4 regions of the Streptosporangium sp. H16 genome follow, and region 4 is predicted to be linked to each of the others. Evidence: riboswitches for the same ligand, from Rfam matches in the RefSeq annotation. Region 4 holds a riboswitch; each other region holds the start of a gene.

Region 1 (7,743 bases), on a different contig from region 4:
CGGTGACGACGAAGTTGGCGACCTGCGCCCACCCGGACGGGCCGAGGGCCAGGGAGCTGACCGGATGACGCATCGGGTCGTAGTCGGGGCGGACGGCCCCCTGGACCAGGAAGGCGATGACGAACAGCGGTCCGCCCACCGCCCCGCACAGGTAGGAGAGATTGACTCGCGGCGCTTTCGGGGTGTTCGCCGGGGTATGCATCGCACCTTTCTAGCAGGGATCCCCCGTTTCCAGCAGGGATCTCCCGGCTGTCCGGATGAAGACGCCGGCGTTCGTACGGGGGAGGAGCCCGCCGGGTCAGGCGGGGCCGACACCGGAGATCTGGTAGCGCGCCACCTCGGCGTCGCGGATCACCGCCTCCTGGTCGTCGCCCGGCCCGGAACCCCGGAAGGCGTCGAGGGCCTTCTCCGACTCCCACCGCTCGTAGACGTTGATCCGGCCGGCGTCGACGAGGTCGGCGCCGAGCGTGAAGTCGAGGCAACCGGACGAGGCGCGAGCCTGCTCGACCACGCTCACGCACCCCCGGAGGTAGCCGTCACGAGCATCGGGGTCGACCCGGATCCAGCCTGAGACAATGATCATGACGTCAGGGTACGGTCCGCCACCGACAGAACCGCCGCCACGCGCGACCGGGTGATCGGCAGGCGCCGATCTTTCCGTGCCGTTCGCGCATATCAGGCGTCCGCCGGGCACGTAGGATTCGACGGCCGGGCAGGCGAGGCGAGAACGAGGACACGAGGACGTGGTGTGAGCTTTGATCTCGGAGTCTGGTTCGGGACCGAACCGATCACCGCGCGGGAGGCCCTTCTCCGGTATCTCGCCTGGGACGAGAGCGGAGCCGCCCCCGGTGAGCCGCGCCCGGAGGTGGCGGCCTTCTACGAGGAGCTGACGGCGCTCTTCCCTGACCTGACCGCCGAGAACTACGGCACCTCGCCCTGGTCGGAGCCGCTCACCGTGGGTGAGGACTTCGTGCTGATGAACGCCGTCTTCCCCCGGGCCGGAGAGGTGTGCCGAGCGGTCCTGGAAATGGTGCGTCGCCACCCCCTGGTGCTCTTCGAACGGTAGGACCGCGTCCTCATCCTTCGGCGCTCTGTTGCCGAGCAGGCGGACCGGTTGGTCGACTCGCAGTGACCGCCGCGTGCGCCGGTCAGCGGCTGACCGTGTCGACCGCGTCGGCCGGGCGCAGCAGGTCCAGGTCGGAGCGGCGGGGCAGGCTCTCCCAGTCGCCGTCGGCGGTGACGGCGAAGGCTCCCGCGGCGCCGGCCGTGGCCAGGCGCCGCTCGGGGGCCGCCCCGGCGAGGGTCTCGGCGATCCAGCCCGCGGCGAAGGCGTCCCCGGCGCCCACCGGGTCGAGCTCGACGACCCGGTGGGGCTCCGCGCGCCGTACGGCGCCGTCGGAGAGCTCGATCGCGCCGAGGGCGCCGCGCTTGATGAGGACGTGACGCGGGCCGAGGGCCGACAGGGCTCCGGCCAGGGTGAGCGGGTCGTCCCCCTCGACGACCAGCCGGGCCTCGGCCTCGGTCGCGAACAGGACGTCCACGGAGGCGACGGTCTCGCGCAGCGCGGCGGACGCCTCGGCGGGCGTCCACAGGGCGCGGCGGTAGTTGACGTCCATCGACACGATCGCGCCCGCGTCGCGGGCCTCGGCGATCGCGGCCCGCACCGCCTCGGCGGCGGACGCCGACAGCGCGAGCGTGATGCCCGTGACGTGCAGCACGCGTGCCGAGCGGATCAGCGAGACGTCCAGGTCGGAGGGGCGCAGCCGGGATCCGGCGCTCGCCGAGCGGTAGTAGCGCACGTCGACCGTCTCGGCCGTGCGCCTGCTCTTGATCATCAGGCCGGTGGGCGCCTCGGGGTCGACCCGCATCCCCCGCACGTCGACCCCCTCGCCGGCCAGCGTCGAGCGCAGCAGCTCGCCGAACTCGTCGGCGCCCACCCTGCCGATCCAGGCCGCGCGCCCGCCGAGGCGGGCGACGCCGATGGCCACGTTCGACTCCGCGCCGCCCACGCCGAGCCCGAAGTCGCGGGCGTGCCTGAGCGGGCCGGTGCGCCGCGCGGTGAACAGCGCCATGCTCTCACCGAGCGTTACCAGATCAGTCATGGAAAACGGGTCCTTAGGGAGTCGGCGGGCGGACTTCGTCGATCATCGGGTCGACCCGAGCTTACGGCGGTGCGGTGGACGGGGTTGCGGCTGCCGATGCGCGAGGCCATGCGCACGTTGGTCTCGTTCTCGACGAAGGACGGGCACCCACCTGGTTCCGTTTCTCCTCACTACCGATAATTTTTGCCTGGACCAGGGCAGAACTGTCCCTCGGGATGGTTGACAGGCCAAAATTGGTCCGTGGTCAGGATCGGATCGGTAGAGATGAGCGATTGTGAGAGTGAGCGACTTCCGCCAGTTCTGGGCCAGCTGTTCGCCGACGGAGCCGACGGGAGCGAGGGCGGCGACGGAACCGGCGGGGGCAGGGGCAGGAGGCTCTCGGTGGAGCTGCCGCCGGGGGACGTGGTGTGGCCCGACCCCGGTTACGCCCAGCTCGCCGTCCGTCGCCGTCCGGCGTTCTGGCTCAGCGAGGTGGCGGTCTCCGGCGAGTACTGGGCGCGGCTGAGGGCCCAGCACGAGCGGTCGGGCCTGTGGCCGGTGCTGCTGGAGGACTCCGTCCAGCCCTGGTCGGCCGGCCAGATCGCCCCGGACACGGCCGGTCAGATCGACAATTACCACGCCGCCGCGTTCATGGCCGAGGTGTGGTCCGACTGGATCGCCAAGGCCAACCTCGACCAGCTCGAACTGCTCGAGCCCTTCGGACCCGAGTGTCCCGGCCCGGCCCCCCCGGGCAGGCTCGCCGCCGACCCCGGCGTGGTCGCCGACTGGTACGCCGGGCTGGTGGCCGAGCGCAGGACCCCGCTCGGGCTCGTCGCGGTCGAGCGCGGGGCCGACGCCCTCGCCGTCATGGGCTGGCAGGGCGCCCTGAACCACAACGAGTGGATGGTCCCGCTCGCGGCCGTCGTGCGCAGCTGGGAGGACAGGTTCGGGGTGCGGGTGGTCGGGATGGGTTTCAACACCCTCGACCTCAGCGTCGCCGCGCCCCCGACCACCTCCGAGCACGCCCTGCACGTCGCCGCGGAGCACTGGACGTTCTGCCCCGACAGCATCATCCAGGGGGCGGGGAACCTCATCGACTACGCCGAGCAGATCAAGGGCAGGAACGCCTGGTCGTTCTGGTGGGACTGAGCGGGGCCGGGCGGGACCGATCGGCCGGGGACGACCCGCGAGGCGGGCTCCCCTTGAGCGAACCTTTGCGCAAAGGAACCGGCGGGCCGGGGGAGGGCTCACGGGGCGCGCGTTCTCCCGCGTGGATCTTCCGTGGATCTCCGGACGCGGGGCCTGGAACGGGGACAGGAACGGGGTTCCGGGGCTGGACACCGAGATGGGGGAGACATCCGTGCTGGTAGGACAGGTGTTGGCCTGGCGGGGCGATCGATGAGGCTTCCTTGAAGCTTGTAGGTAGATCTTCTGGGGTTTTCATGGTGTTTGCTTTGCTTTGTCCGGTTTGGGTGGGTAGTGTCCACAGTCATCGGTAGGCGACCTGCCCTTCACAAGAGGGAGCGGCCGGCCGACGTCGAATCCCGAGGGCCCCACAGGGGCCCCGGAGCCGGGGAACCACTTTTCCGGGGTGAATCCGCCGCGACCACGCGGCGGTAGGGCAACTCCACCGCCCGAACCCGTCAGCTAACCCGGTAGACGAGATGGAGAGGAGATCCCCTCATGGATCACCGCGTTACCACGTCGGTGCAGCCCTTGTCCGTGCCGACCACCTGAACTTTTCCCCCCTTCCGCCGACATCCCCCGTTCCCCCCGGACCTTCTCGCCGCGCCTGATCGCGGCACCTTCCAGATCGTGCTCCGCGTAGCGATTGCCCGAGATTCCGGCTACGCCCCCTTTTCCGACGAGCGCGTCCCCGCCCGTGCACCCCTTCGGTGTGTCGCACGTGGCTGCCCCGTTCCCTCGCGAAAGAGCCTTTTCTCCATGCGCCCCTTCTTTGGTTTGCACAAGAACGGCCTGAGCAAGTTCACCTGGCAGAAGAACAAGCCCCGCGGAAGCCGCCTCGCAGCCGCCGCCCTGGTCGGCGCGAGCGTCCTCGCCGCCACCGGTGTCGCGGTGGCGCTGCCCGCCTCCACCTGTTTCGCCGCCACCGCCGACCCCGAGGTCGGGGTGGCGAAGGCCAGCGCCGAGTCCGTCCTCCTCCAGGGCGCGACCACGGCCTCCTACTTCTGGGACGACTCCTCCGGCCGGGCCGGTGACACGGGTCTGCCCGCCAGCGGCCGGCCGATGCAGAAGGGCATGATCGCCAGCCCGAGCTGGCCCCTGCTCACCGAGGGCTACATCATCTACAAGGGCAAGAAGGCCAAGTTCTTCGTCGGCGACCGCGGCCCCGGTTCCCCCTCGAACCAGGGCATTATGATCGACATCGACGCCAAGACCTTCGCCGACCTGACCGGTGGAACGTTCAACGCCGGCACGCTCGGCGTGGACGGCAACGGCGGGATGGGCCACATCGACATCCAGTACGTGGTCACCAAGTGGGGTAACGGTACGGGGATAAAGAACCACCCCGTCGCGTTCTCCACCGGTGCCTGGAGCCGCAGGGACACCAGCCCGGCCAAGCCCCCGACGGTCGTCTTCGCCAAGGCCCAGGAACTGGGGATAGGCGTGCAGACCCAGCTGGTGAGCGCCGCGGCGCGGCCGTGGGCCGGCAAGCCCAAGGTCATGGTCGAGCCCGCCTCCTGGCACGCCCCGGCCGGCGTGGCCGTCGCCGGTGCCCGCGCCGCCGAGATCGGCGCGGGGAAGGGCTGAGCCGGCGCCGCCGCCCTCCGGAGACCCCCGCCGGAGTCCTCCGGGAACGCTCAGAAAAGACGCAGAAAGGACTCCGGTGCGGTCCGTGCCTCCCGGGGCACGGACCGCACCGGAGGATCAGACCTCGAGCTTCTCCTCGATGCCGCGCAGGGTGTGCCGCGCGAGCGCGAGGTTGGCCCGGTTCCGGTCGAGAGCCAGGTAGAGGAACAGCCCTTTGCCACTCCGGCCCGAGATCGGGCGGATCACGTGGTACTGCGTGCCGAGCGTGATGAGGATGTCCTCGATGCCGTCCTTGAGGCCGAGCGACTCCATGGTCCGCATCTTGGCCTTGACGACCTCGGTGTTACCCGCGGCCGCGATCTGGAGGTCGAGGTCCTTGGACCCGCCGAGCGCGCCCAGCGCCATCCCGCTGTTGTAGTCGACGACGACCGCGCCGACGGCACCGTCGATCGCCATCATCTCCTTGAGCGAGATGTCCATGTTGCCCATTGCTGTCTCCGATCACTGGGGTATCGATGTGCGCGAGCCGGCGGCGGCCAGTCTGGCCGCCGTCTTGCGGCCCTCCAGCCGGAGCAGCCCGAGGTTGGTCCCCGGGCGCGCCAGGACTGTGAGGACGATCTTGGGTCCGGCGGCGTAGAACGCCGCGTAGCCGTTGGTGCCGGAGATCAACGTCTCCTCGAAGGTGCCCTTGCCGGCCATGCTCGTCATCCGGCGGCTGAGAGCCAGCACCGCGGAGGAGAGCGCCCCGGTCTGCTCGGTGTCCCTGTCCAGATCGCTCGCTATCGTCAGACCGTCGACGCTGCACGCGATGCTCCCGTTCACGTCGGGTACGCGTTCTCGCAGCGCCGCCATCTCGCGCCGTATCTCCTCACGCAGTTCCACCGGCATCCTCCTTCCGATCAGCTTCAGCGTCCGCAGCCTTATCGGCATGTGACCGGGCTCAAGTCGCTCAAGTCGCTCAAGTCATGGCCTCCAATGCGTTCCTGAGCCGGATGAGCAGGCTGACGTCGGCCGGGTCCCCGTTCGCCCTGGGGAGCCAGTCCGACGTCTCCGGAGAACCCGTGCCGGCCGCCGGGATCTCCGTGGCACCCCTCGTCCGCCTGGGCAGCGGTGCCGGTGCCTCGGGAGTCCCGGGAGTCCCGGGAGTCTCTGCCGGAGCGGGCTCCGGGAGGCGGAGCAGCCCGGACGAGGCGAGCTGCCGTACGGCGAGCAGCACCGAGTACGCGGGACGGCCCAGCTTGCGCGCCAGGTCGGCGGGGGTCGCCGTGGAGTCGGCGCCGACGAGCACCTCCCACTGGAGCGAGCTCAGCACCACCCGCTGGGCGCCGATGCGCCCGAGCGGGACGACCGGGAGCGTGTCCAGCTCCGCGGACGGCCAGGTCTGTTCCAACTGCGCCTTCCTTCGCTCGCACTCCCGGAGCAGGCCGGTCGCGTCGAAGTACCACTGCGGTCCGAGCCAGTGCCGCTCTCCCCGCCGGAACCTGGGCCGGTGCCCGGTGGCCTGCAGCAGGAAGTACGCGGCGTCGAGCACCGCGCTCAGCACGCAGAACTCCAGTTCCCCCCTGGTGAGCAGGCCCCGCGCGACCAGCTGCTCGCCCCCCGACGGCTGGGGGGCCCGCGCGTCAGGTGGCCGGCGGCTGGCGGCCTGCCTGACCTGCCGTACGGCGTGGGCGGATATCCCGCGGCAGGCGCCCAGCAGGTCCTCCAGCCGGGGGGCCGCCGCGCTCTCGGCGTAGGTCACGCGACCGTCGGTGAGGTAGATGACCCCCGCCTTGCCGAGTCGCAGGGAGCCGGTGGCGTGGTCGCCGGCGAGCCCGCTGAGGATGTTCTCGACGTTCGGCATGATTTCACGTCGATATCAGACGGCCGGAAAGGGCCTGGAGTCGGTGGCGGGCCAGTGCCAGGTTCGAGCGTTCGAGATCGAGCCTGACATAAATGACCAGAGGGCCGTCGAAAAGCGTTTCCAGCGGCCGCAGCAAATGGTGGCCGCCGTCCGTGGTGATGATCATGTCGTTGATCCGGACCGTACCGCCGGGCGAGGCGAGGGCGAGCCCGTCGAGCGTCGCGCGCAGGGTCTCGCTCAGCCCCGCGGCCAACCTCTCCACGTCGGCGTGGCGGCTCGCGCCGCCGGTGGCCACCGCGGTCCCGCTGGTCTGATCGATGAGGATCGCGTCCAGGGCGCCGGGGATGGCCATTACCTCGGTGAGGCAGTCTTCGATTCCGAGCACGTGCTCTCCCTCGCCAGCGACTTCAAGCGTCGCCCGGTCAGCGTAGGGACACCTCTCGGTAACCGAACTTCCTGGCTAGGGCTTTGATAGGAGAAGGCGTACGATTCTCCAACCGAGTAGGAAGTTACATACCCTGGGTGGAAATCAACCCGTTGGGTCGTCGGTGATGAGTGCCTTTTCGTCCGGCTTGAAAACAAGAATGTTCTTCACGTAGGAATTCACCGCGGCGGGCAGCCCGACGTCGTTCCCGGCCTCCTCCGACATGTACCAGCGGTGGTCGAGCACCTCGTGGAAGAACTGGGCGGGCTCCAGCTTGCCCCGCAGCTCCTGGGGCACGGCCAGCACCGTGGGCTGGAAGACCTCGGCCAGCCAGCGGTGGGCCACGATCGCCTCGTCCTCGTGGCGGAGGCCGTGCGACACGCGGAAGGAGTCGAGGTCGTTGAGGAGGCGCCTGGCCTGGTTCTCCTCCACGTCCAGGCCGGTCAGCCGCAGCAGCCTGCGCTGGTGGTGCCCGGCGTCCACGACCTTGGGCCGGACGATCAGCCGCCCGGTGCCCGCCTTGCGGCGGACCATCATCTCCGCGACGTCGAACCCCAGGGAGTTCAGCCGGCGGATCCGCTGGTCGATCATGTGCCAGTCGACCTCGTCGATGATGTCGTCGG
Region 2 (7,743 bases), on a different contig from region 4:
GAGAAGGCCAAGGTCACTTTCGCCGAGGGTGTCGACCCCCAGGACCTCATCGCCGAGGTGGAGAAGGCCGGCTACACCGCCGCGCTCCCCGCGAAGCCCGCGAGCGGCACCACCCGGGACGATTCCCCGGGCGAACCGGCCGACGACCTCGCTCCGCTGCGCAACCGGCTGATCACCGCCGTGGTGCTCGCCGTGCCGGTGATCGCCATGTCGATGATCCCGCCCCTGCAGTTCGTCAACTGGCAGTGGCTGTCGCTCGCCTTGGCCGCCCCGGTCGTCGTCTACGCCGGCTGGCCCTTCCACCGGGCCGCCTGGACGAACCTGCGCCACGGCGCCGCGACCATGGACACCCTGGTCTCGCTCGGCACGATCGCCGCGCTCGGCTGGTCGCTGTGGGCGCTGTTCCTCGGCACGGCGGGCACACCTGGCATGACCCACCCGTTCGCCTTCACCATCGAGCGCACCGACGGCTCGGGCAACATCTATCTGGAGGCCGCCGCCGGAGTGACGGCGTTCATCCTGGCCGGCCGCTACTTCGAGGCCCGCTCCAAGCGCCGCGCGGGCGCCGCCCTGCGGGCCCTGCTGGAGTTGGGGGCCAAGGACGTCGCCGTGCTGCGCGACGGCGTCGAGACCCGCGTCCCCGCCGGGGAGCTCAAGGCGGGCGACCGGTTCGTCGTCCGGCCCGGCGAGAAGATCGCCACCGACGGCGTGGTCGAGGAGGGAACCTCCGCCGTCGACGCCTCCATGCTCACCGGAGAATCGGTGCCGGTGGAGGTGCGCCCCGGCGAGGCGGTGACCGGCGCGACCGTCAACGCCGGTGGACGCCTGCTGATTCGCGCCACCCGCGTCGGATCCGACACCCAGCTGGCCCGGATGGCCAGGCTGGTCGAAGACGCTCAGACGGGTAAGGCCCAGGTCCAGCGGCTGGCCGACCGCATCTCCGGGATCTTCGTGCCGGTCGTGATCGCACTGGCCGTCGGCACGCTCGGCTACTGGCTGGGAACCGGCGGCGGGGCCGGGGCGGCCTTCACCGCCGCGGTGGCCGTGCTGATCATCGCCTGCCCGTGCGCCCTGGGCCTGGCCACGCCGACCGCCCTGCTGGTCGGCACCGGGCGCGGCGCCCAGCTCGGCATTCTGATCAAGGGCCCGGAGGTGCTGGAATCCACCCGCGCCGTCGACACCGTCGTGCTCGACAAGACCGGGACCGTCACCGAGGGCAAGATGACCCTGGTCGGCGTCCATCTCGCCGACGGCGAGGACGAGACGCAGGTGCTGCGCCTGGCGGGTGCCCTGGAGCACGCCTCCGAACACCCCATCGCCCAGGCCATCGCCCGGGGGGCGGCCGAACGCGTGGGCGAGCTGCCCACCCCCGAGGACTTCGCCAACCGCGAAGGGCTCGGCGTACAGGGCATCGTCGACGGTCACGCCGTGCTGGCGGGCCGCCCCGCGCTGCTCGCCGAGTGGTCCCAGCACCTGCCCACCGGCCTGGAGCGGGCACTCACCGAGGCGCAGGCGGCGGGCCGCACAGCCGTCGCGGTCGGCTGGGACGGCCAGGCTCGCGCGGTCCTGACGGTGGCCGACACCGTCAAGCCCACCTCGGCCGAGGCGGTCCGGCAGCTACGCGCCCTGGGCCTGAGGCCGGTGCTGCTCACCGGCGACAACGAGACCGTCGCACGGTCGGTCGCGGCCGAGGTCGGCATCACCGAGGTCATCGCCGAGGTGCTGCCCGCCGACAAGGTCGACGTCGTCAAGCGGCTGCAGGCCGAGGGCAGGTCGGTGGCCATGGTGGGTGACGGCGTCAACGACGCCGCGGCGCTCGCCCAAGCCGATCTGGGCCTGGCCATGGGCACCGGCACCGATGCGGCCATCGAGGCCTCCGACCTCACCCTGGTCCGCGGCGACCTGCGGGTGGCCGCCGACGCCATCCGGCTGTCACGCCGTACCCTTCGCACCATCAGGGGCAACCTGTTCTGGGCCTTCGCCTACAACGTGGCCGCCCTGCCCCTGGCCGCGCTCGGCCTGCTCAACCCGATGATCGCCGGGGCCGCGATGGCGTTCTCCTCGGTCTTCGTGGTCGGCAACAGTCTGCGCCTGCGCACCTTCACCTAGCGAAACGCCGGTGCGGCCGCGGGCGACGACCGTCCGAGACGAGAGCAAGGTCGTCGGGTACGGACTTCCCCGGAGCAATCATGAAGGTCTTTCAGGTGAGGGCCGCCTGCGGCTGGTGATCCGGCGTCAGCCGCCCGGACCGGTCGAGTGCCCAGACAGCCATCGCGCACCCGCATCCGACGATGACCAGGCTCCACCACGCAAGGCCCGGAGCTCCCATCTGCCGTCCGGCATCGAGCACCGTCCCGGTGAGCAGGTTTCCGGCCGCGATGCCGATCCCGGACAGGGTGTTGTAGAACCCGTAGTAAGTGCCGATCATGCGTTCTCCGCCGAGCGCGGCGATGGTCGCCATCTCGAACGGGTAGACGATCATGGTGGCCAGACTGAGCAGGCAGGTCGTCAGGAGCGCCGGCGCCAATGCCACGGCATACGCGAGCCAGGGGGCCGCATCGAGATTCCGGGCAGGCAGTGTGGTGCCGAGCGCCAGCGGGACGAACGAGGCACCCATCAGCCACAGGCCCCGGGCCATCGCCTGCCCGGATGTCCATCGCGCTTTGGCCCAGGCGGTGATGCGAACCTGCCCGAGGATGGCCAGCCCGCCAGAGAGCACGAACATCAGCGTGACCCCGGCCTCACCACCGGTCATCCGGCGGATCTCAATGGGCAGGCCCAGATAGATCTGAAAGTTGAGCACGTAGGAGCCGACCATGGCCAGCGAGAACAGCAGGAAGGCGCGATTGCCGATCACCTGGCGCCAGTCCTGCAGCAGACTCGCCTCAGCGCCCGCCCTGCCACCGGACCGCGCCGGCAGGGCCCGCACCTGCACGACGGCCAAAACGGTGAACAGTCCGGCCGCGACCAAGCAGATGAGACGGAAGGCGACACCGTTGAGCAGCAGGCCGATCACCGGCCCGGCCAGGATGCCCGTCTGGTAGAAGACGTTGAAGACCGCGAACGCCTCGACTTTGCGCTCACCCGCCTCCTGAGCCAGGTAGGCGCGGGCCGCAGGGTTGAACAGCGCGCCGGCGAAGCCGGTGAGCGCGGCGGCGACGATCAGTGCCGGCAGCGACTCGACCAGGCCGAGCAGCGCGAACCCGACGCTTCGAAGGATCAGCCCAGCCATGATCATCGGCTTGTAGCCGATCCGGTCGGCCAGGCTGCCGCCCAGCAGGAACATGCCTTGCTGGCTGAGGTTGCGTACGCCCAGGATGAGGCCGACCAGCCAGACCGCCAGCCCGAGGTCGTCGGACAGATACAGGGCGAGGTACGGCATGAGCATGTAGAAGCCGACGTTGATGGTGAGCTGGTTGACCAGGAGAAGCCGGATCGGCCGGTTGAACGATCGCACCTGGGCGAGGGTGGTTCTCATGTGCGCTCTTCCGCGTCTTTCACCGGGTCCACCACGGTAGCGCAGCGCGTCCATCGCACCACCTCGGCTTCGCGCGGATGAGCGATCTCGTCGGGCTCAGGCTCCGGCTTGACCTCGAGCAGACCGTGCTCGGCGCAGTAGGCGTCGTTGTAGACGGTGTCGAAGTAGCGTTCGGGGCCGTCGGGAAAGACCGCAGCGATCTGCGTGCCCGCGGGCTCGGAACGCGCCAGCCAGGAGGCCACGAGCGCGACGGCGCCCACGCTCCATCCTCCGGACGCGTATCTGCCCGCCGCGAGCCGGCGACAGGCCCACACGGCCTCGCCGGGCGCCACCCAGTGCACCTCGCTGAAAGCCCTGTACGCGACGTTGCGCGGATGGATGCTGCTGCCCAGACCACGCATGAGCCGCGCGCGAGCGGGCTGACCGAAGATCGTGGAACCGACCGTGTCGACCCCCACCAGGCGTACGGAAGGCCGGAGCTCGCGCAGCGCGCCGAACACGCCGGCGCTGTGGCCGCCGGTGCCCACGCTGCACACCAGGATGTCGAGCCGGTCGAGCCGGTCGGCCAGTTCCTGGGCGAGGCCTTGGTAGGCCGAGACGTTGTCGGGGTTGCTGTACTGGTCGGGGCAGTACCCGCCGGGGTGTTCGGCCAGGAGTTCGCCGACGCGCCGGCGCCGCGCCTCCTGCCACCCCCCGGTGGGGTGGGGGGCGCCAACCGTCTCGACATGGGCTCCGTAGGCGCGCAGCAGCCGGTGCATCAACGGTTCCAGGCCGGGGTCGCTCACCAGGATCACCGGATGGTGGTGGACGATGCCCGCCAGCGCCAGGCCGAGCCCGAGCGTCCCGCTGGTCGACTCGATGATCGCCCGCCCCGGTTGCAACTCTCCGCGCAGGCGCGCCTGCTCGATCATGTGCAACGCCGGGCGGTCCTTGATACCGCCCGGGTTGCAGCCTTCCAGCTTCGCCCAGAAGCCACGTTCTTCTTCACCGGTCCACAGCTCAGGCACCCACAGCACCGGCGTGTCGCCGACAAGGCTTGCCGGAGAGGGGGTTCCCGCAACGCTCGCCGTCGAGGCCCGGGTCTTCACACGAGTGTTCTCCATCTGCATTCCTCTGATGAGCTTGCTTCGCTTCGGCGGACACCGCCGGTGTGATGGCCAGGCCACAGGGTGGCGGCCTCGGAGTTGGCGAGACCGTGGTGGCCGGGGCTGCCGCGCAGCCCGTACAGGTTGTGCCGATTCCGATGAAATCGAAGATCACGGCGCGGGCGGCGGCCCGGCTGGAGCAGGAATGACCGCCTGGCAACTCCCCCGTCAGGGGGAAGCGGTATGTGGTTATGCGGGGAGTTCTCCTTACTTCCAGGCGCCTAGCTGGTTAGCGGGCGGGGTCGGGTGTGGAAGTGCCCTACGGGGCGCCGCGTGGGGGCGGGCGCGCCGATTCACCCCAGAGAGACTGGGGCCCCGACTCCGTGAAGATCGCAGACTCGGCGGCTACGATCGCCGCACGGGAAGGGAATCTACGCAGGTGAGACGCGCTCTCGGCACTATGGCGGCATCACCCACCGCATGTCAGGCGTATGTCTTGAGTTCCCCGGAGGTAGGCGGTTCGGATAAAACCACGCACACCACACCCAGGAACGTTCAATGAGATTCCCCGCGCGGCGGGACCTTTTTTCCACAATTTTTAACTTATTTGCTATGAGTAGTAGTAGAGGTGGCGAGTTTTGCACTCGATGTCGCGCTGTGGGGTATGCGCGCCTTCCGCTACCTCGTCGGCCCTGGCGTCTCCCCTGGCCTCCTTGAGGAGGAGCCTGCTGTTCGGGTGGATGTATGCGCATGAGAGAAACGAGGCAACGCGTTGACTTCCAACCCTGCCGCGCACGAGTTGATCATTCACCTCCTCGACCACTCCTACTACAATACATAGTATGCAATCGTGGTCCTGCCCTTGCGGGGGTGTGACCTGCAGGGATCCGCGGCGTTGATGGCGATCGTGACCCAGCCCGAGCGAGGCGCAGGCTCCGCGTTCTCCAGCCTGGCGACCGCCGTTTCACCGAAGACAGCGACTTAGGTGGACGAGCGCCTCTGCCTCGGCCATTCTCAGGCGAAGCGAAATGGCGCCTCCGGGCGAGGACGCAGAACGAAAACGTTGGTCAAGTGCGCCGAAGGCGAACGCACCAGGAAGCCGCTCTTATACCCGCGATTCACAGAGCAGGGCAAGAAGACTCGTTCCAGAGCGCAGCGAGAGCCGAGAGTCGAAGCCACGCACTCGTCGCAGATGCTCTGGTACGGCTTCATCGGATACGCCCGGCTTCAACACCACCAGAAAAGGGGGGAAGGACGCCGCGCCGCGGTGATCGGAAGCCGTCAGCATGGTGGGAGCGTCACACGTCACCGGATGTTCGTGGTGGCCTGACCCTGGGTTTCCATGAGACGAGGCCGCCCCGGCGGAGTGAGGCGAGGAGTCCTCAACGCGGATATGCGACCCAGCTGTACAAAGGATCACGTGGAAGACGATGAGTGCCGCGAGCATGCCGATCCACAGTCCTGGCGTTCCAGGAAGCCGAGAGGCGGATGAGCGGGCGCACGCGGTCACAGAGCGAACCGTACATCACTCTGTGTGCATTCTCGTTCTCCTTTGAGTAAGTGACTCAGAGGAGCGTGGCCGCAGGGCGAGGATCCGCCGCCGCCCGGGGCCGGGAGCAGCGTTGGCGGTCAGCGGAGGGAGACCTGTCCGCCAGTGTTTACTATGTTGGATAGTATGAGCTTGTGTAGCGATTAGTCGGCTTTGACCCGACGGCCGAGTACTGCCCTACCCTGCGAACCTGGTCGCGCGACGCGCCTTCACGGCGCCCCCGTCGTTCACTTGCCGGCCACAATGCCTGCGAGCGATTGGCAATGCGCTCGCTGGACAGGCTGAGGAGTTTGCGGCGCACGCCTCGTCGGTGTTCGCTTCCGCGAGGGTTTCCGGCCCATAAGTCTACGCCGACTGGCCTACGATGGTAAATCGTAGAACAGCTGGGAAGGTCAGACCGCGAGAGCGAAGGAGGACGATGGACGGTTCAGCCCGCCAGTTCACGGTGCGGGTGTCGTACCGGCTTCTTCTGATCGCTCTGGTTCTGGGCGTCGCCGGGATGCACACCCTGGGACACCTGGACCACTGGCAAAGGCACGGCGGCATGCCTGCCCCTCCCGGGCACGCCTCTGCCGCTGATCATGGGGTGCTGAAAGCATACGCAGAGCCCCATCCCCCCTTGATGCCCCAAGCCAGGCAACTGCTCGCAGGGCGTGATGACACTCCTTTGCCTCTTGATCCGAGCTCCGTCTGCCTGGCCGTACTCACCTCAGTGCTTCTTCTCCTCATCAGCGCGGCGTCCCTATGGACGCGGCACATCGCGCGAGCCCGCGCGGCCGCCGCCTCGTCGGCGCTGCTCGTCGCCCGCCCGCCCCCGCGAAAAACGGCCCTGCGCCTGGCGTGTCTTTCGGTTCTGCGCGTATAGGCCGATCGCCTGCGCGGACGGCATCGAAGATCCGCCCGCAGACGACCGGAACGCAGGTACGACCAACCGGAAAGAGATCACCAAGATGTTCGCCAACCGATCCGCCCTTCGCAGACTCGGATTGACCGCCACGGCAGGAGCCAGCGCTTTTGCACTGCTCACCGCCTGTGGAGGCGGCGATGAGGCGATGAGCGGCCACACCGGCATGGCCGGCAGTGCTCCCGCTCCCGCTTCTACCGCAAGCCAGAAGCCGCAGGCCTCCTTCAACGACGTCGACGTCATCTTCGCGCAGATGATGATCCCGCATCACGAGCAGGCCGTGGAGATGGCCAAGCTGGCCGAGACGCGAGCCTCCGATCCGCAGGTGAAGGAGCTGGCGGCGATGATCAAGGCCGCGCAGGGGCCAGAGATCGCGACCATGACCGAGTGGTTGTCCATGTGGAAGGCTCCCGCCCCGCAGGAAGGCCACGGCGAGCATGTCATGCCCGGCATGATGACCGAGGAGGACATGCTCAAGCTCCAGGCGGCGAAGGACGCGCAGTTCGACCGGATGTTCACCAAGCTGATGATCGCCCATCACCAGGGGGCGATCACGATGGCCAAGACCGAACAAAGCGATGGGGTCGATCCCAAGGCCAAGGAACTCGCCAAGGCCATCGAGACCACCCAGCAGGCTGAGATCGAGCGAATGCAGGAGCTTTTGGGCCGGCTCTAGGCCATGGGGTGTCCGGCGGTGTGCGGAGGTGATCTCCCACACCGCCGGCTT
Region 3 (7,743 bases), on a different contig from region 4:
GGGCGGGCCGGGCGACGGCCCCGATCGAGCGGGTCCGCGCGGCGGCCGACGACATCGGCGGAACGGACCTGAGCCGGCGCATCGCCCTGGACCGCGGGCCGGCCGAGATAGTGGCACTGGCCGCCGCCTTCGACGCCATGCTCGACCGGCTGGAACAGGCCGCCGCGACGCAGTGGCGGCTGATCGACGAGACCAGCCACGAGCTGCGCGTGCCGCTGTCGGTACTGATGACCAACGCCGAGGTGCTCCTCGACCACCCCGCGCCCACTGTCGAGATCTACCGGCGAGGGCTGCAACGCTCGCGAGCGGCGTCCGAACGGCTCCAGAAGACGATCGACCACCTGCTGGTCGACGCCCGCGCGCGGGCCCGCGCCGTCGACCGGCGGCCGGCCGACCTGATGGCCCTGGTACGCGGCGTCGTCGAGCACGCCGGCGTGCTGGCGGCCGGGAAGGAGATCGGCCTGTCGGTCACCGGCCCGCCCGCCGCCGTGTGCTCCGTCGACGAGCCCACCATGAGCCGCGCGATCTCCAACCTCGTCGACAACGCGATCAGGTACGCCCCGGCCGGGTCGAGGGTGGAGATCGACGTCGAGGTCACCGGCGCCGAGGCCGCGGTGACCGTGACCGACCACGGTCCCGGCATCCCCGCCGGCGAGCGCGAACACGTCTTCCAGCGCTTCTGGCGCGGCCGGCGTGACGTCCCCGGCACCGGGCTCGGCCTGCCGATCGCCAGGCAGATCGCGCTGGCCCACGGCGGCGACCTCACGCTGGACCCTTCCCGGCCCGACGGTGACGGCTGCGCCTTCCGGCTCACCCTGCACCGCTGACCGGCTTCGAGGACGATCCCGGTTCGCGGCTAGCCGAGCGCCTTGAGGTAGCGGCGCATCCGGCGCTTGGCGCGGTAGCCGACGCGCAGCACGTTCGGCGGGACCTCCACGCGCATGCGGGCGCGGCGGCGGGCCGCGGCGAACTCGGGGCCTTCGAGCAGGGAGCTCGCCGGGACCAGGCGCCCGGAGCGTGCCTGCCCGACCAGGGAGACCATCCGCGACACCCAGTCGCTCTCGCCACCGGGGTGGAAGTAGTTGACCTTGCACCAGGCGTCGTCCGGGTCCAGGAAGCGCCCGGCGGAGAGGTCGTCGAGGGTGCCGAGCAGGCCGCTGTCCTCGAAGACCAGGTTGATCATCTCGGCGCCCACCCCGAAGTCCGACAGCACCAGGAGCGGCACCTTCTGGGCGATCGCCTCCAGCGCGGCGGTCGAGCTGACGGTGACGAACCCCGCCGCGTGGGCCAGGTGCTCGTGCATGGGCCCCACCGCGAAGCGCACGGCCTCGGCGCGCACCCGGCCCTCCGCGGCGAGCGACTGCCACAGGCGCTGGTAGTGGTGGCGCTCGTTGTGGGTCTGGCGCTCGGTGTCCAGGGCGCGGAGCTTGACGACGACGTCAAGGTCCGGCCGCCTCCCGGCCAGCTCGGCCAGGGCGAGCAGGATGCGCTCCCGCTCCTCCCTGCGCCTGGGCACCTTGGCCTGGGTGGCGAACACCACCCGGTCGCGCGGCCCGGTGACGGGGGTCTCCGCGCCGTCGCGCAGGAACGGCAGCCGGGCCAGCCCGATCTGGCCGCCTCCGCCCAGCCTGCGGCCGATCTCGGAGAACTCCTCGACCTCCCGGCCGCTGTGCAGCACGAACAGGTCGCACCCGCTGCGGAACAGCCACGCCTTCTCGGTGGCCGGGACGGAGATGCCCGGCAGCCCCGAGACGAACACCGGCCGGGGCCGCAGCCCGGCCAGCACCTCGCCGGCCAGCACGTCCACCACGGGCCCCGTACAGGCGACGAGCACCACGTCGGGCCTGAAACGCTCCGCGGTCCGGCGCAGCGCGCGAGCCGACAGCACGGGCGGGTCGGCCGCCGAGCCGGTGACGGCGGCGTGGATCTGCGCCGGCGACGGGGTGATGGGGGTGCGGATGACCGCAAGCTCCGTCTCGCAGCCCGAGGGCAGATCCCTCAGCAGGCAGGCCGCCCACTTCAGGTAGGAGTCAGAGTCGGCCACGGCCAGGACCTTCAAAGAGAACCTCCGACGGGGAATCCCCGGTTTCGCGCGATTTCGTGGGTGGAGAGGATTCGTTCGTGGAGAGGCGGCACGGCGCGCGTCCCGCGAGCGGCGGGCCCGCCGTGCGCCGGCCGTGAGGTCATGACCCGGTGACTCCCGAGTCGTGATGGGCGAACCTCGACAGGTGGGAGCGGAGCGAGGGAACCGCCTCGGCCGTCCACCACTCGTCGGGGACGTCCACCGTCTCCACGGCGACGCCCCGGGCCGAGAGCAGCACCCGCAGGGAGGTGACCGCGGTGGACGGCAGGCTCAGCACCCGCTGCTCGGCGGCGAGCCCGCGCAGGGTCATCTCGGCGGGGGTCCCGCCGTCGTAGACGGTGATCCCCGGCTGCTCCCCGACCCGGGCGAGGTCGTCGGGATCCTCGCGGCGGTGCGGGAAGTAGGCCACCGGACCGGCCGAGCCGAGCCCGGCCAGCCAGCTGAAGTAGCGGTCGCGGTGGATCAGGCCGTTGCGGACCAGCGAGGTGCCGAGGACGACGGTGCGCTCCTCGGGACGGGGCCCGCGCAGCGGCTGGGAGCGCAGCCAGGCGAAGTCGTGGGTGACCAGCTCGGCTCCCCCGGCGCGTACGGCCTTCGCCAGGTCGGGGGGCACGGGCAGCGCGGTGAAGATCGACAGCCGCCCCGAGCGGGCGGCGGCGCGCAGCCTGAGCCCGGCCGCCGTGCCGAGGACGGTCCTGAGCCTTCCGGCCTTCCCCCTGGCCCTCAGCAGGGGCGTTCCCATCCTGCCGGTGAGCAGTTCCAGGAGCCGGATGGTGGCGAGCCCGTCGTCGACGATCACGATCCGGCCCGGGAGCGCGGTGAGCCAGCGGAACTGGACCTTGCCGGAGAAGGCGTCGCCCACCACCCAGGTCTCGCCCCGGCGCGGCCGGGGCATGTCCGGCCTGGCCGCGGTGAGCTCCAGCCCTCTGGGCAGGGTGAGACGGCCCAGCTCGCGACCCGTCACGGCCAGCGGGCGGAGTTTCGCCCTGGGCACGAGATGGCTGCGGGCACCGAGCAGCCCGGCGTGGTGGGCCTCCACCGCGCAGAGCATCTGCAGCGGGGACTCCACCCAGGCAACGGCCGAACCCTGTTCCCGCGCGTGGTCTCGGCCGTCCTCCACGCCGGGCGATGACCCGTTCACGACTGCCACAACCTAACCCGGTGGCCTTAAGCGCCCGGGAACTGCGGGTGAACAGCCGACCACGCTCGACCGCCGGTGCGGCGGGTTCTCCGCCTACGGCCGTTCCAAGCCGACCGGCCCGCTGTTCGCCCTGACGCGCCCTTGTCCCGCGCGCCCTTGTCCCGCGCGCCCTTGTCCCGCGCGCCTTTACCTCCGCGGATGACAAGGCCGCCTGGAAAGCGTCTTCCTTTACCTCTCTCCTTTACCTTCGCGGGCGTCGGGCCCCCCCGAGCGCGCGTTTCTTTACCCTTCGGGCGGCCAGGCCCGCCGACGGCCTGATCCCACCCCTCCCCCATCGCCCTGAGCTGCGGAAACCCCGCCAGGCGCGGGTCGCGGACCGCCGGATCCCGAGCGCCCTCTCCTGACCTTCCATGGGAGAACCCCTACCATCCGAATACTTTTTACTATCGAACCCATATTCGAAAACATGAAGGCACAACACCTCGGACCAGGAGGTTCACCCGCGCGCCATAGCACCCCCCGGCCGGCGGCTCGCAGGCGGGTCCGGGAAACCGGGATCGCCGCGGGGACAGGGGATCCCGGCCTCGGCGGGGCGTTCCCCCACCCGCCGGGAGGAGGCGCGGCCGGCACGGCCTCACCCCGCCTCCCGGGCCGGGCGGCACCCCGCGACACCGACCCGATTCGGACGTATTCCCAAGTCTGGGCAATATGTCCTACTTGTAATCGTCTGTCCGTCTGGCGTACCTTCGTCCTATTCATGGCAATTGCCTAGATCTATCCAGGTCTGTGCATTGCCGTCACATTGCCCGACCGTGTCCCACCTGGCGGAGACCTTCCGCCGTCGGTGAGCACGGCCGCCGAATCCGCGAGGTCTGCGGAACCGGGGAACCACGTTCCTGGGGTGAATCAGCGCACTCGTGCGCCGTAGGGCACTTCCCAGCCCGAACCCGTCAGCTAACCCGGTAGGCGGAATGGAAGCGAAGCAAGGAGTCGAACCCCCGTATGGCTAAGCATCGCCTCATCTCCACCCCCCGCGCGGCATGCGCCGTCCTGGGCGCCTGTGTCGCCCTGGCCACCGGCACCACCGGCGTCGCCCTGGCCGACGGCCACGGCGTCGTGAACGCACCCCCCGTCGACACCAAGGCCCAGGATTCCAAGGCCGCCAAGACCCCGCTCCAGATCGTGGCCGAGAGGCTTCCCAAGGTCTCCGCGGCGAAGGTCCTGGACATCGCCTCCAAGCAGATCGGCGTCCGCGAGAACTCCCAGGGCGGCGGGACCAAGTTCCACTCCTGGTACATGTCGAGCCCTCGCGCCAAGGAGACCCTCGCCCGCGACGGCGGCAACACCGTGTACGACTACGCCAACGCCCCCTGGTGCGCGATGTTCGTCTCCTGGGTCGGCGAGATGGCCGGCATCCGCCCCACGATGGGCTGGGACGCCTACACCGTAGCCCACGCCAAGTGGTTCAAGGACAACGGGCACTGGGGCACCATCCCCACCCCCGGCGCCGTCGTCTATTTCGACTGGGCCGGCGGCAAGAGCATCGGCGGCATCGACCACGTCGGCTTCGTGAAGAAGGACAACGGAGACGGCACGATCACCACGATCGAGGGCAACACCGGCAACGGCGACGTCGAACAGCGCGTCCGGCCGGTCTCCCAGGTCGTCGGTTACGGATACCCCGTCTACTCCGACTGACCCCGCGCCCGCCGCCCGCGCCCGCCGCCCCCGGCGGCGCGGGCGTACCGGCCCCCGCCGGTGAGCGGCCGCCCGGTCCACCCGCTCCCGGGGGCGGCGCTCGTTCGAGCGCCGCCCCCGGGAGCGTTCCGCGTCCTCCCCCGCCCCACCCCGGCGACGCTCGTCACAGCGCCCGCCCCGCCCCGGCGACGCTCGTCACAGCGCCCGCCCCGCCCCGGGGACGCTCGTCACGGCGCCCCTCTCCCCCGCCCGGCCCGGTGGTCGCCTTCTCGAACCCCTCCCCCACGCCCGCCCCGGTGGTGGCGGCACCTGCTCCCGCGGCCTCGCCCGCGCCCGCCCTGACACTCCCTTGACAACCTTCCACCGCCGCCGCCGGGGACGCCCGCGACGCCCCCCGCCCCGCACGCACACGAAATGCCCCGACTGTATGCCCGTGAGATGGGAGCGCTCCCAATCACCTTGATGAGATGTTTGTGCATGTCTGATGCCGATAGTCCTGCCTAAAACGACCGGATGTAACGGTTGAGTTTCGGCATATTGACGTCCTGGTTGCCCATCGTCCACTCTTCGTGGGAGCGCTCCCAAAGCACATTGAGGAACGACCTCGTCGCGAGGACCGCGTTTGTCGGGGACCGGCCCGCGATGTCGCCTCCCAATGATTCGGGCGACCACCTGAGAGGGGTCCGTAATGTTGAACAACAAGCGGCACGGCAAGCTGGCCGCCGTCGCGGTCATGGCGGCCACCGCCCTGGCCATCACTTCGTGCAGTTCCAGCGAGCCGTCCGCGCCCGCCGCGGGCACCGGTTCCGCCGCCGCTCCGGCCGAGCCGGTGACCATCACCGTGCACACCTTCGGCGGCGGCGAGAACTTCGGCTACGACAAGGCCGTGGAGACGTGGAACGCGGCGCACCCGAACATCCAGGTCAAATACCAGAACCTGACCGACCGGTTCGAGGACGTCTACCTCCCGCAGCTGCTCCAGCGCCTGCAGGCGGGCAGCGGCGCGGCTGACATCATCGCCCTGGACGAGGGCGCGATGGGCCTCATGAAGGCCCGCCCGCAGTTCTTCACCGACCTGGCCGAGCACGGGCTGGACAGCCGCAAGGCCGACTTCCCCGCGGCGAAGTGGGACAACGGCATCAACGCCGACAACAAGCTCTTCGCCCTGGGCACCGACATCGGCGGCATGACCATGTGCTACCGCAAGGACCTGTTCGAGAAGGCGGGCCTGCCCACCGACCGCGAGGAGGTCGGCAAGCTCTGGCCGGACTGGAACGCCTTCAAGGCGATCGGTGAGAAGTTCAAGGCGGCCAACCCCGGCAAGACCGATCCCAAGTTCATTGACGGCCCGAACACGCTCTACAACGTGATCCTGTCGCAGGAGGCGCCGAAGAACGGCAACGTCGCCTACTTCGACAAGAACAACCAGCTCATCGTCGAGACCAACCCGGCCATCAAGACCTCCTTCGACACGGTGAAGAGCTTCAGCGAGGCGGGCCTGACCGCCAAGCTCGCCTCGTTCAGCCCGCCGTGGAACGCCGCGATCAAGAAGGGCGCCTTCGCGACCATGGGCTGCCCGGCCTGGATGCTCGGCGTGGTCTCCGGTGCGGCCGGTGAGGGCAACAAGGGCAAGTGGGACGTCGCGTCCGTACCCGGCGGCGCGGGCAACTGGGGCGGCTCCTACCTGGCGATCCCCAAGCAGAGCAAGCACCCCAAGGAGGCCGCCGAGGTCCTGAACTACCTCACCGGCAAGGAGGGCCACATCATGGCCTTCCAGGAGGCCGCGGCCTTCCCGAGCTCCCTCCCCGCGCAGCAGGACCCGGCGGTCGCCGACCTGAAGAACCCGTTCTTCAACGACGCGCCGACCGGCCAGATCTTCGGCGCCTCGGTCAAGGACCTGCTGCCCGTCTTCCTCGGTGAGAAGCACGCCCAGGTCAAGACTGCGGTGGAGAAGGTGCTCGAGGGCATGGACCAGGGCTCGGTCCCCTACGACCAGGCCTGGACCAAGTTCCTCGAGGCCGGCGTCAAGGCAGCGGGCTGATCCCCGTACCGACCCGCATCGGCCCGGCTGCGGTGATCCCGCGGCCGGGCCGGTCGCCTGCCCCCGCTGAAAGGCTCTGATCGATGACACTGCACGTCGACTCCCCGGCTGCCCCGCCGCGGCCCGGCCCTCGCCGGTCGGCCGGGCGCCGTGGACCGAAGCGGGGCAGTGGGTGGGCCCGGTTCGACCTCCGGGCGACCCCCTACTTCCTCGTCTCCCCGTACTTCCTGCTTTTCGCCGTCTTCGGCATCTTCCCGCTCGGCTACACCCTCTGGGTCTCGCTGCACGAGTGGGAGCTCGCCGGGGACAAGACCTTCGTCGGTCTCGACAACTACATCGAGCTGATCACCGACGCGGCCTTCTGGAACGCGGTGTTCAACACCCTCGGCATGTTCGTCCTGTCGACGATCCCGCAGCTCGTCCTGGCCCTCCTGCTGGCCAACGCGCTCAACAAGCGCATCCGGGGACGGCTCTTCTTCCGACTCGGCGTGCTGCTGCCGCTGATCACCTCCGTCGTCGCCGTCGCGGTGGTCTTCACCCAGCTGTACGGGCGCGACTACGGCATGATCAACTGGTTCCTGAGCTTCTTCAACGTCGACGCGATCAACTGGCAGAACGAGAAGTGGTCCTCGTGGATCGCGATCTCCACCATGATCGACTGGCGCTGGACCGGCTACAACGCGATCATCCTGCTGGCCGCCATGCAGACCATTCCCAGGGATCTCTACGAGGCCGCCTCCATCGACGGCGCCACGCCCAGGCGGCAGTTCTGGCAGATCA
Region 4 (7,743 bases):
CAGGACACGATCACCGGCCTGGGTCGTGCCGAGCACGACGGAGCGGTCGGGTCGCACGGCAACCAGGAGTCCCCATTCGGCCAGCGCCGCAAGCAGCCGGTGCGGATCGCCGTGCTGCGCGAGCACGTTGCCGAGAGCGGGGTTCCCGATGCTCATATGAGGAACGATAGGTAGTGGACCACGGCTTATCAGGGTAATCGCGAAGTTTTCTTGGGATCAATACCAACTTGAATTTTGGGTGCATGAGATCTGTCAAGGACGGGTAACCGCCTCATGGGTCGCGGAGCCCTCTCGCGTCCCGCGAGCCTCCCAGGGGCTTCCGGAAGGTACCGGAAGGCACCCGGGACAGCGTGGGGCGTCTCGGATCGCGGGACACTCGTGAACGCGTTCACAAGCGCCGATAGACTACGTGAGGTCCGTGCACCCCTCACCGCCTAGTAAGGATCCAGCCTGTGAACAAGCCTGTCGTACTGGTCGCTGAGGAACTTTCCGAGGCCGGTCTCGCGGTTCTGGGCGCGGACTTCGAAGTCCGCCACACCGACGGCGCCGACCGTGCCCAGTTCCTGCCCGCCCTCGCCGACGTGGACGCGCTCATCGTGCGCAGCGCCACGCAGGTCGACGCCGAGGCGATCGCCAACGCTCCCAGGCTCCGTGTCGTCGCCCGCGCCGGCGTCGGCCTGGACAACGTCGATGTGGAGGCCGCCACCAAGGCCGGAGTCATGGTCGTCAACGCGCCCACCTCCAACATCACCAGTGCCGCCGAGCACACCGTCGCCCTCATCCTCGCCTCCGCCCGCAACGTCGCCCAGGCGCACTCCGCGCTCAAGGGCGGCGAGTGGAAGCGCTCGAAGTACACCGGCGTGGAGCTCGACGAGAAGGTCGTCGCGATCCTCGGCCTCGGCAAGATCGGCCAGCTGGTCGCGCAGCGCCTCCAGCCGTTCGGCGTCGAGCTGATCGCCTACGACCCCTACCTGCAGCCGGCCCGCGCCGCGCAGATGGGCGTCCGGCTGGTCTCGCTGGAGGAGGCGCTGAGCGAGGCCGACTTCATCACCGTGCACCTGCCCAAGTCCAAGGAGACCATCGGTCTCATCGGTGACAGGGAGCTCCACACGGTCAAGCCGAACGTCCGCCTCATCAACGTCGCCCGCGGCGGCATCATCGACGAGAACGCCCTCTACTCCGCGATCAAGGAGGGCCGCGTCGCCGGCGCCGGCATCGACGTGTTCCCGAAGGAGCCGGTCACCGACAGCCCGCTCTTCGAGCTCGACCAGGTCGTCGTCACCCCGCACCTGGGCGCCTCCACCCACGAGGCCCAGGAGAAGGCCGGCACCCAGGTCGCGCGCAGCGTGAAGCTCGCGCTCGCCGGGGAGTTCGTGCCGGACGCGGTCAACGTCCAGGGCGGCGCCGTCGCCGAGGACGTCAAGCCGGGCCTGCCGCTGGCCGAGAAGCTCGGCCGGGTGTTCACCGCCCTCGCGGGCGAGGTCGCCACCAAGCTCGACGTCGAGGTGCGCGGTGAGATCGCCTCCCACGACGTCCGCGTACTGGAGCTGGCCGCGCTCAAGGGCGTCTTCACCGACGTGGTCGAGGACTCGGTCACCTATGTCAACGCCCCGCTGCTGGCCAAGGACCGCGGCGTGTCGGTCGAGCTGATCACCAGCTCCGACAGCCCCGACTGGCGCAACGTCGTGACGGTCCGGGGCGTCCTGGCCGACGGCCGCGCGGTCTCGGTCTCCGGCACCCTGTCCGGGCCGAGGCAGATCACGAAGATCGTCGAGGTCAACGGCTACCAGATGGAGATCGAGCCGACCGACCACCTGTCGTTCTTCACCTACACCGACCGCCCCGGCATCGTCGGCGTGGTCGGCCGCATCCTCGGCGACCACTCGATCAACATCGCCTCGATGCAGGTGGCCCGTGACGCCAAGGGCGGCAAGGCGCTCATCGCGCTCACCGTCGACACCGCCATCCCGGCCGAGGTGATCGACCAGATCGGCTCGGAGATCGGCGCCGACAGCGGCCGCTCGGTCGACCTGGCCGACTAGCCGTACCGCCGATGTGGCCGCCGCCCCGGAGACCGGGGCGGCGGCCACATCTCGTCTCAGCATGTGAGAAGTGTGTACGCCGGGCGAGACGGTTTTCCCGCGGCCGGGTAACCTGGAGTCAAATGCGCCAGGTTCTCGTAATTCCTACCTGCCGCGGCGAGGCCTGACAGGGGCGGGCCGGCGACTCGCCGCGGTGTCGTGGCGCGTGCCGGCTCCAAGCCCCCGCCGCCGGTCCGTGATCCGGACCCGCGACATCAGGCCTGGTCGGAGTCCCGACCGGAGTCTCGACCACCTTCCTTGCCGGTATGCGACCGAGACGAGATTCGCCATGTACGACATGTATCCCTGGAACCGTCCCGAGGAGACCGAGGACGAGGCCGTCGACGCGCTCCAGACCGCTCTGGACCGCAGGGACAACGGCGGTGCTCCCACCCGCTGAACCCGTTCTCTCCGCCGCCGGGGTCTCCACGGCCTCCCGGCGGTGATCCGCCGGCGTGTCTCATCCGCCGGTCACGGCTTCGGTCGCGAGCTCGACCCGCTTGGCCAGCTGAACCCCCTGCGGGTCGGGACGCACCGCGCCGACGAAGGATTCGCGGCGCCAGGAGTCGAGTTTCTCCTCCTTGACCACGTCGCCGGTCCGCGGGGCGTGAACCATGTAGCCGGGCTTTGTGATCATGCCGACGTGGCCGAGGCCGCTGAAGAAGGCCAGGTCACCAGGCTTGAGATTCTCCCAGGTGATCTTCTTGGAGAAGGCGGCGTACTGGTCGTTGGTGACGCGGGGGAGCTTGATCCCGGCTGCGCCGTAGGCGCGGAGCACCAGGCCTGAGCAGTCGAAGCCGCCGTGGCCGGTGCCGCCCCAGACGTAGGGCGTTCCGCGCTTGGACATGGCCCACTTCACGGCTTTCTGCCAGGCGGGCTTGACGGCCGTGGCCTTCAGCGCGTCCTTCAGCGCGGGGGTGTTGAGCGCGGCGGGCCCGGGGGCGGGGGGCGGGGAGGCGGCCAGGGCGGCGGTCGAGGTCGCGCACACCGCGGCGCCGGCGACGATCATGGAGGCGGAGATGGACAGGACACGGGGGAGAACTGTGCCGGACAGGATGATTCCTTCCATAAGGCCGGCCGGGTGAGCTGTCGGGCTCGGGCGTGGAGGCCGCCCTACGGCGCGAGAACGCGCTGATTCGCCCCAAGGAATCCACCTGATGACGGCCGGGAACGCGCTCCGGGGGAGGAGCGGGGTGCCCGGGGTCCGGTAGATCCCGTAAAGAGTGGTTCCCCGGCTCCGTGCGGGCCCGGTAAGGGGATGGCCCGTACGGATTAGGCATTGACGTGAATGGGAGGACCATAACGAAACCTCACGAAACGGTCAATACCAAGCAAAGGCGGACAAAACGATCAGGGGTCCCGCCGGACGAGTGTGTCCGGAGGATGAGACCGGTGTTCGATCACCGAGACGGACCGGTAAGGTGCCTGCATGGATTCGCGTAACATTCGCCTGGCGGTCATCCCCGGGGACGGAATCGGAGTCGAGGTCGTCACCGAGGGTCTGAAGGTCCTCGAAGCGGTCGGCACGAAGGTGGAGACCACCACCTACGACCTCGGGGCCAAGCGCTACCACGAGACCGGCGAGACCCTGCCCGACCCGGTCCTCGACGAACTGCGCGGATACGACGCGATCCTGCTCGGCGCGGTCGGCGACCCCAGCGTGCCCCCGGGCGTCCTGGAGCGCGACCTGCTGCTCAAGCTCCGCTTCCAGCTCGACCACTACGTGAACCTCCGCCCGGTCAAGCTCTTCCCCGGCGTCGAGACGCCGCTGGGCAAGGCCCGTCCCGAGGACATCGACATGGTCGTCGTCCGCGAGGGCACCGAGGGCCCGTACGCCGGTGCGGGCGGCGTCATGCGCCGGGGCACGCCGCACGAGATCGCCACCCAGGAGTCGCTGAACACCGCCCACGGCGTCGAGCGCGTCGTGCGCTACGCCTTCGACAAGGCGCTGGGCCGCCCCCGCAGGAAGCTGACGCTGGTCCACAAGACCAACGTGCTCACCTACGCCGGCGACCTCTGGGCCCGCACCTTCGACCGCGTCGGCCTGGAGTATCCCGACGTCCGGACCGACTACTGCCACGTCGACGCGGCCTCGATGTTCTTCGTCAGCCAGCCGGAGCGCTTCGACGTGATCGTCACCGACAACCTCTTCGGCGACATCCTCACCGACATCGGCGCGGCGATCGCCGGTGGCATCGGCCTGGCGGCCAGCGGCAACGTCAACCCCGACCGCACCGCGCCGAGCATGTTCGAGCCGGTCCACGGCAGCGCCCCCGACATCGCGGGCCAGGGCAAGGCCGACCCGACCGCCACGATCCTGTCGGTCGCCATGCTCCTCGACCACCTGGGCATGGCCGCCGAGGCCGCCAGGGTCGAGCGGGCCGTCGCCGACGACCTGGCCGGGCGGCCGGGCGGCCGGGCCGGCCGGGCCACCCACGAGATCGGCGACGACATCACCGCCCGAGTAGCCGGCTGAGGAAGCCGCCCTCCTCGACCCCGACGCGCCTGGCGGCTCACCCGAGCCGCCAGGTGCGTTTTTGTTTCTCCAGCACTGCCGGTTTTCGGCATGGATGGAGTAGTTTCCCGTTACCCGGTCCGACGCAGAATGGACCCAAGGGTAAGCCAGACACCAAGAGAAGGATCCGTGCGATGACCACCGCTCAGAAGCTCAGCTTCGACGTGCAGCTCTCCGACCACGCTCGCACCGCGGCAGAGCGCGAGCAGGTAATGGCGAGCCCCGGGTTCGGTCAGGTCTTCACCGACCACATGATCTCGATCGACTACACCGAGGGGCGGGGCTGGCACGACGCCAGGCTCATGCCGTACGGCCCGCTCAGCCTCGACCCCGCGACGTCGGTCTTCCACTACGCGCAGGAGCTTTTCGAGGGGCTCAAGGCCTACCGCCAGGAGAACGGCACGATCGTGACCTTCCGGCCCGAGGCGAACGCCGCTCGCTTCAACACCTCCGCGGCGCGGATGGCCATGCCCGAACTGCCCGAGGAGACGTTCGTCGAGTCGCTGGAACTGCTCGTCCAGACCGACCGCGAGTGGGTGCCGACCACGCCGGGACACAGCCTCTACCTGCGCCCCTTCATGATCGCGACGCAGCCGGCGCTCGGAGTCAACTACCCGTCCAGGACCTACAAGTACATGGTCATCGCCTCCCCTGCGGCGGCCTACTTCGGCGGGGGCAAGACCGTTACGGTCTGGCTCTCCACCGAGTACACCCGCGCGGCCCCCGGCGGGACCGGCTTCGCCAAGTGCGGCGGAAACTACGCGGCGGCCTTCGTCGCCCAGCGCCAGGCCGTCGAGCAGGGCTGCGACCAGGTGGTCTGGCTCGACGCGGGCGAGCACCGCTACGTCGAGGAGATGGGCGGGATGAACCTGTTCTTCGTCTACGGCGACCGTCTGCTGACCCCGGCGCTCACCGGCACGCTCCTGCCCGGAATCACCCGCGACTCGATCCTCTCCCTCGCCTCCGGCCTCGGCCTCCAGTCCGAGGAGGGGCGCCTGTCGGTCGAGGAGTGGCAGCGGGGCTGCGAGACGGGCGAGCTCACCGAGGTCTTCGCCTGCGGCACCGCCGCGGTGGTCACCCCGGTCGGCTCGGTCAAGGGCGCCGACCGCGCCTGGACGATCGGTGACGGCACCCAGGGGCCCGTCACCTCGAAGATCCGCGAGGAACTCGTGGGCATCCAGTACGGATCCCGTCCCGACCCGCACAGCTGGGTCCACAAGATCTGCTAGTCCCGCACGAAGGAGATCCGCGGGGACCGGTCGGCCGAAAGGGCGGCCGGTCCCGTGCGGTGGAGGCCCGGCCTCCTGCCTGGCGGATCTATCCCTCGATCAGCTTGCCGGTGTCGATCGTGAGGTCCCAGGGCGCGGGGAGCTCAAGGGGCTTGCCCAGCGACTCGGTGATCTCGTCGGCATAACCCTCCGGACCCGGTCGGCTGAGCAACCTGAACCGGTTCGCAAAGGTGTCGATGACCAGGTAGAGCGGAACTCCCGCGAGCGCGCAGGCCCGGGGCTTGACCACATGGTCATCGTGAACGCTGCTCGGGGAGACGACCTCGGCGACCAGCAGCGTGGCGTTGGCGTACACGTGGCTGGGATCCCAGAGGGGCGGATTTGGCGGAACGACGATGAGGTCGGGCTCGAAGCGATCCGCTTGTATCTGCAGGAGGAGCTTGGCTTCCGGGTAGACGCGCCATCCTCTCTCCATCGAGAATGGTATGAGCTGTGCCATCAGGTGGTAAACGACATCGGCATGGGCGATCGTGGGCATCTCCCTCACCACGATCCGACCGTTGACGATCTCGATTCGATGCTTCTCGAATCGTTCGGCGAGTTCCAGATAGAGCCGTTCGAGCTCTTCCTGGTCTGTGATCTGGTAGGCGATCGATCTCTCCGTGAGCATTCCCATGCGGTCATCCTTCCCTCCAGGCGGGTGGGCGCAACGTGTTGGTCACATCACTTAAAGTAATCGAAAAGATTTCCGCGCGCCCGCGATCCGGGAAAGTTATCGTCAGTGCTTTCGAATCATGGTGAGGCCGTCGGCGATGGGGAGCATGATCGAGGTGACCCGCTCGTCGGCGCTGACCATGTCGTTGAACTCGCGGATGTGCCTGACGGTCTCGTCGTCCCTGCTGGGATCGGCGACGTGGCCGCTCCACAGGGTGTTGTCGACGAGGATCACCCCGCCGGGGGCCAGGCGTGACATGAGGATCTCGTAGTAGACGGGATAGTTGATCTTGTCGGCGTCGATGAACGCCAGATCGACGGCCGGGTGTTCGGGAAGCTCGCGCAGCCGCTCGGCCGCGGGGCCGATCCTCAGCTCGATGCGGTCGGCGACCCGTGCCTTGTCCCAGTAACTCCGGGCGATCGCCGTCCACTCCTCGCTCACGTCGAAGCAGGTGAGCCCGCCGCCCGGGGCGAGCCCGCGGGCCAGGCAGATGGAGGAGTAGCCGGTGAAGGTGCCCACCTCCACCGCGTTCCTGGCGCCGCCGAGCTGGGCGATCATGGTGAGGAAGCGCCCCTGGTCGGGGGAGATCTGCATCGACGCGTTGTTGCCGGTCAGCTCGCGGGTCTCGAGCGCGAGCGCGTCGAGGACGTCGTCGGGCTGGGTGGTGTGCGCGAGCAGATACTGCCCCACGGTGGGGTCGAGATAAGTCGCCTTCATGGGGCCCATTCTCGCCGGTGCCGGACGGCGGCGGAGGGTGATTCGAGGTCGTGTCCGGGCCCTGTCCGGCCCGTTCCGGCCCGGGCGTGCGCCGGTGCCCGGGGTCCCGCCCGGCCTGTGCCCGGGTCGCGCGGACACGCCGCAGGTCTCGGATCCTGAGATCGATGTGTCAGATGGTGTCGGCGTATGGCAGACTCCGAAGCATCATGTTCTACGGTCTGCTCATTATCGGCAGGCGCGCTGGCTGAAAAGGGACACCGCCGGCGCGCAGACCTCTCACGTCCGTGAGGGGTCATTTTTGTTTCCAGAAGCCGGATGAGCGCGCGGCGAATCATCGAACCCGCGAAGGAGAACGACATGGCCGACGATCGCTTCCACGTGTACGACACGACTCTCCGTGACGGTGCCCAGCAGGAGGGGCTCAACCTCACGGTGGCCGACAAGCTGGCCATCGCGCGTCACCTGGACGGCCTGGGCGTCGGCTTC

The links. A riboswitch is a leader RNA that binds a small molecule or an ion and turns the genes downstream of it on or off. The one in region 4 is predicted to bind cyclic di-AMP.
Region 1: it holds a riboswitch for cyclic di-AMP, as region 4 does, so the genes downstream of both, ACTOQ2_RS04220 (hypothetical protein) here and ACTOQ2_RS21320 (C40 family peptidase) in region 4, are expected to answer to the same signal.
Region 2: it holds a riboswitch for cyclic di-AMP, as region 4 does, so the genes downstream of both, ACTOQ2_RS41095 (PLP-dependent cysteine synthase family protein) here and ACTOQ2_RS21320 (C40 family peptidase) in region 4, are expected to answer to the same signal.
Region 3: it holds a riboswitch for cyclic di-AMP, as region 4 does, so the genes downstream of both, ACTOQ2_RS25830 (CHAP domain-containing protein) here and ACTOQ2_RS21320 (C40 family peptidase) in region 4, are expected to answer to the same signal.

What each region holds. Positions count from the first base shown of each region.
Region 1 covers NZ_JBPXMD010000002.1:263,545-271,287, reverse strand. Annotated here, with positions in the region: gene ACTOQ2_RS04245 (DUF998 domain-containing protein) at 1-202, opposite strand, end outside; gene ACTOQ2_RS04240 (putative quinol monooxygenase) at 299-583, opposite strand; gene ACTOQ2_RS04235 (hypothetical protein) at 749-1,066, shown strand; gene ACTOQ2_RS04230 (sugar kinase) at 1,149-2,102, opposite strand; gene ACTOQ2_RS04225 (DUF4253 domain-containing protein) at 2,367-3,230, shown strand; cyclic di-AMP (ydaO/yuaA leader) riboswitch at 3,607-3,758, shown strand; gene ACTOQ2_RS04220 (hypothetical protein) at 4,026-4,853, shown strand; gene ACTOQ2_RS04215 (hypothetical protein) at 4,971-5,342, opposite strand; gene ACTOQ2_RS04210 (roadblock/LC7 domain-containing protein) at 5,355-5,741, opposite strand; gene ACTOQ2_RS04205 (hypothetical protein) at 5,812-6,696, opposite strand; gene ACTOQ2_RS04200 (roadblock/LC7 domain-containing protein) at 6,701-7,081, opposite strand; gene ACTOQ2_RS04195 (DUF4032 domain-containing protein) at 7,226-7,743, opposite strand, start outside.
Region 2 covers NZ_JBPXMD010000054.1:7,113-14,855, forward strand. Annotated here, with positions in the region: gene ACTOQ2_RS41085 (heavy metal translocating P-type ATPase) at 1-2,109, shown strand, start outside; gene ACTOQ2_RS41090 (MDR family MFS transporter) at 2,201-3,532, opposite strand; gene ACTOQ2_RS41095 (PLP-dependent cysteine synthase family protein) at 3,475-4,581, opposite strand; cyclic di-AMP (ydaO/yuaA leader) riboswitch at 4,825-4,977, opposite strand; gene ACTOQ2_RS41100 (hypothetical protein) at 5,174-5,386, opposite strand; gene ACTOQ2_RS41105 (DUF305 domain-containing protein) at 7,063-7,692, shown strand.
Region 3 covers NZ_JBPXMD010000016.1:130,670-138,412, reverse strand. Annotated here, with positions in the region: gene ACTOQ2_RS25845 (HAMP domain-containing sensor histidine kinase) at 1-827, shown strand, start outside; gene ACTOQ2_RS25840 (DUF6716 putative glycosyltransferase) at 857-2,044, opposite strand; gene ACTOQ2_RS25835 (hypothetical protein) at 2,184-3,224, opposite strand; cyclic di-AMP (ydaO/yuaA leader) riboswitch at 4,070-4,208, shown strand; gene ACTOQ2_RS25830 (CHAP domain-containing protein) at 4,227-4,922, shown strand; gene ACTOQ2_RS25825 (ABC transporter substrate-binding protein) at 5,611-6,963, shown strand; gene ACTOQ2_RS25820 (carbohydrate ABC transporter permease) at 7,047-7,743, shown strand, end outside.
Region 4 covers NZ_JBPXMD010000012.1:58,255-65,997, reverse strand. Annotated here, with positions in the region: gene ACTOQ2_RS21330 (hypothetical protein) at 1-156, opposite strand, end outside; gene serA (phosphoglycerate dehydrogenase) at 453-2,042, shown strand; gene ACTOQ2_RS21320 (C40 family peptidase) at 2,542-3,150, opposite strand; cyclic di-AMP (ydaO/yuaA leader) riboswitch at 3,138-3,370, opposite strand; gene ACTOQ2_RS21315 (3-isopropylmalate dehydrogenase) at 3,511-4,557, shown strand; gene ACTOQ2_RS21310 (branched-chain amino acid aminotransferase) at 4,731-5,825, shown strand; gene ACTOQ2_RS21305 (Uma2 family endonuclease) at 5,914-6,501, opposite strand; gene ACTOQ2_RS21300 (O-methyltransferase) at 6,604-7,257, opposite strand; gene cimA (citramalate synthase) at 7,615-7,743, shown strand, end outside.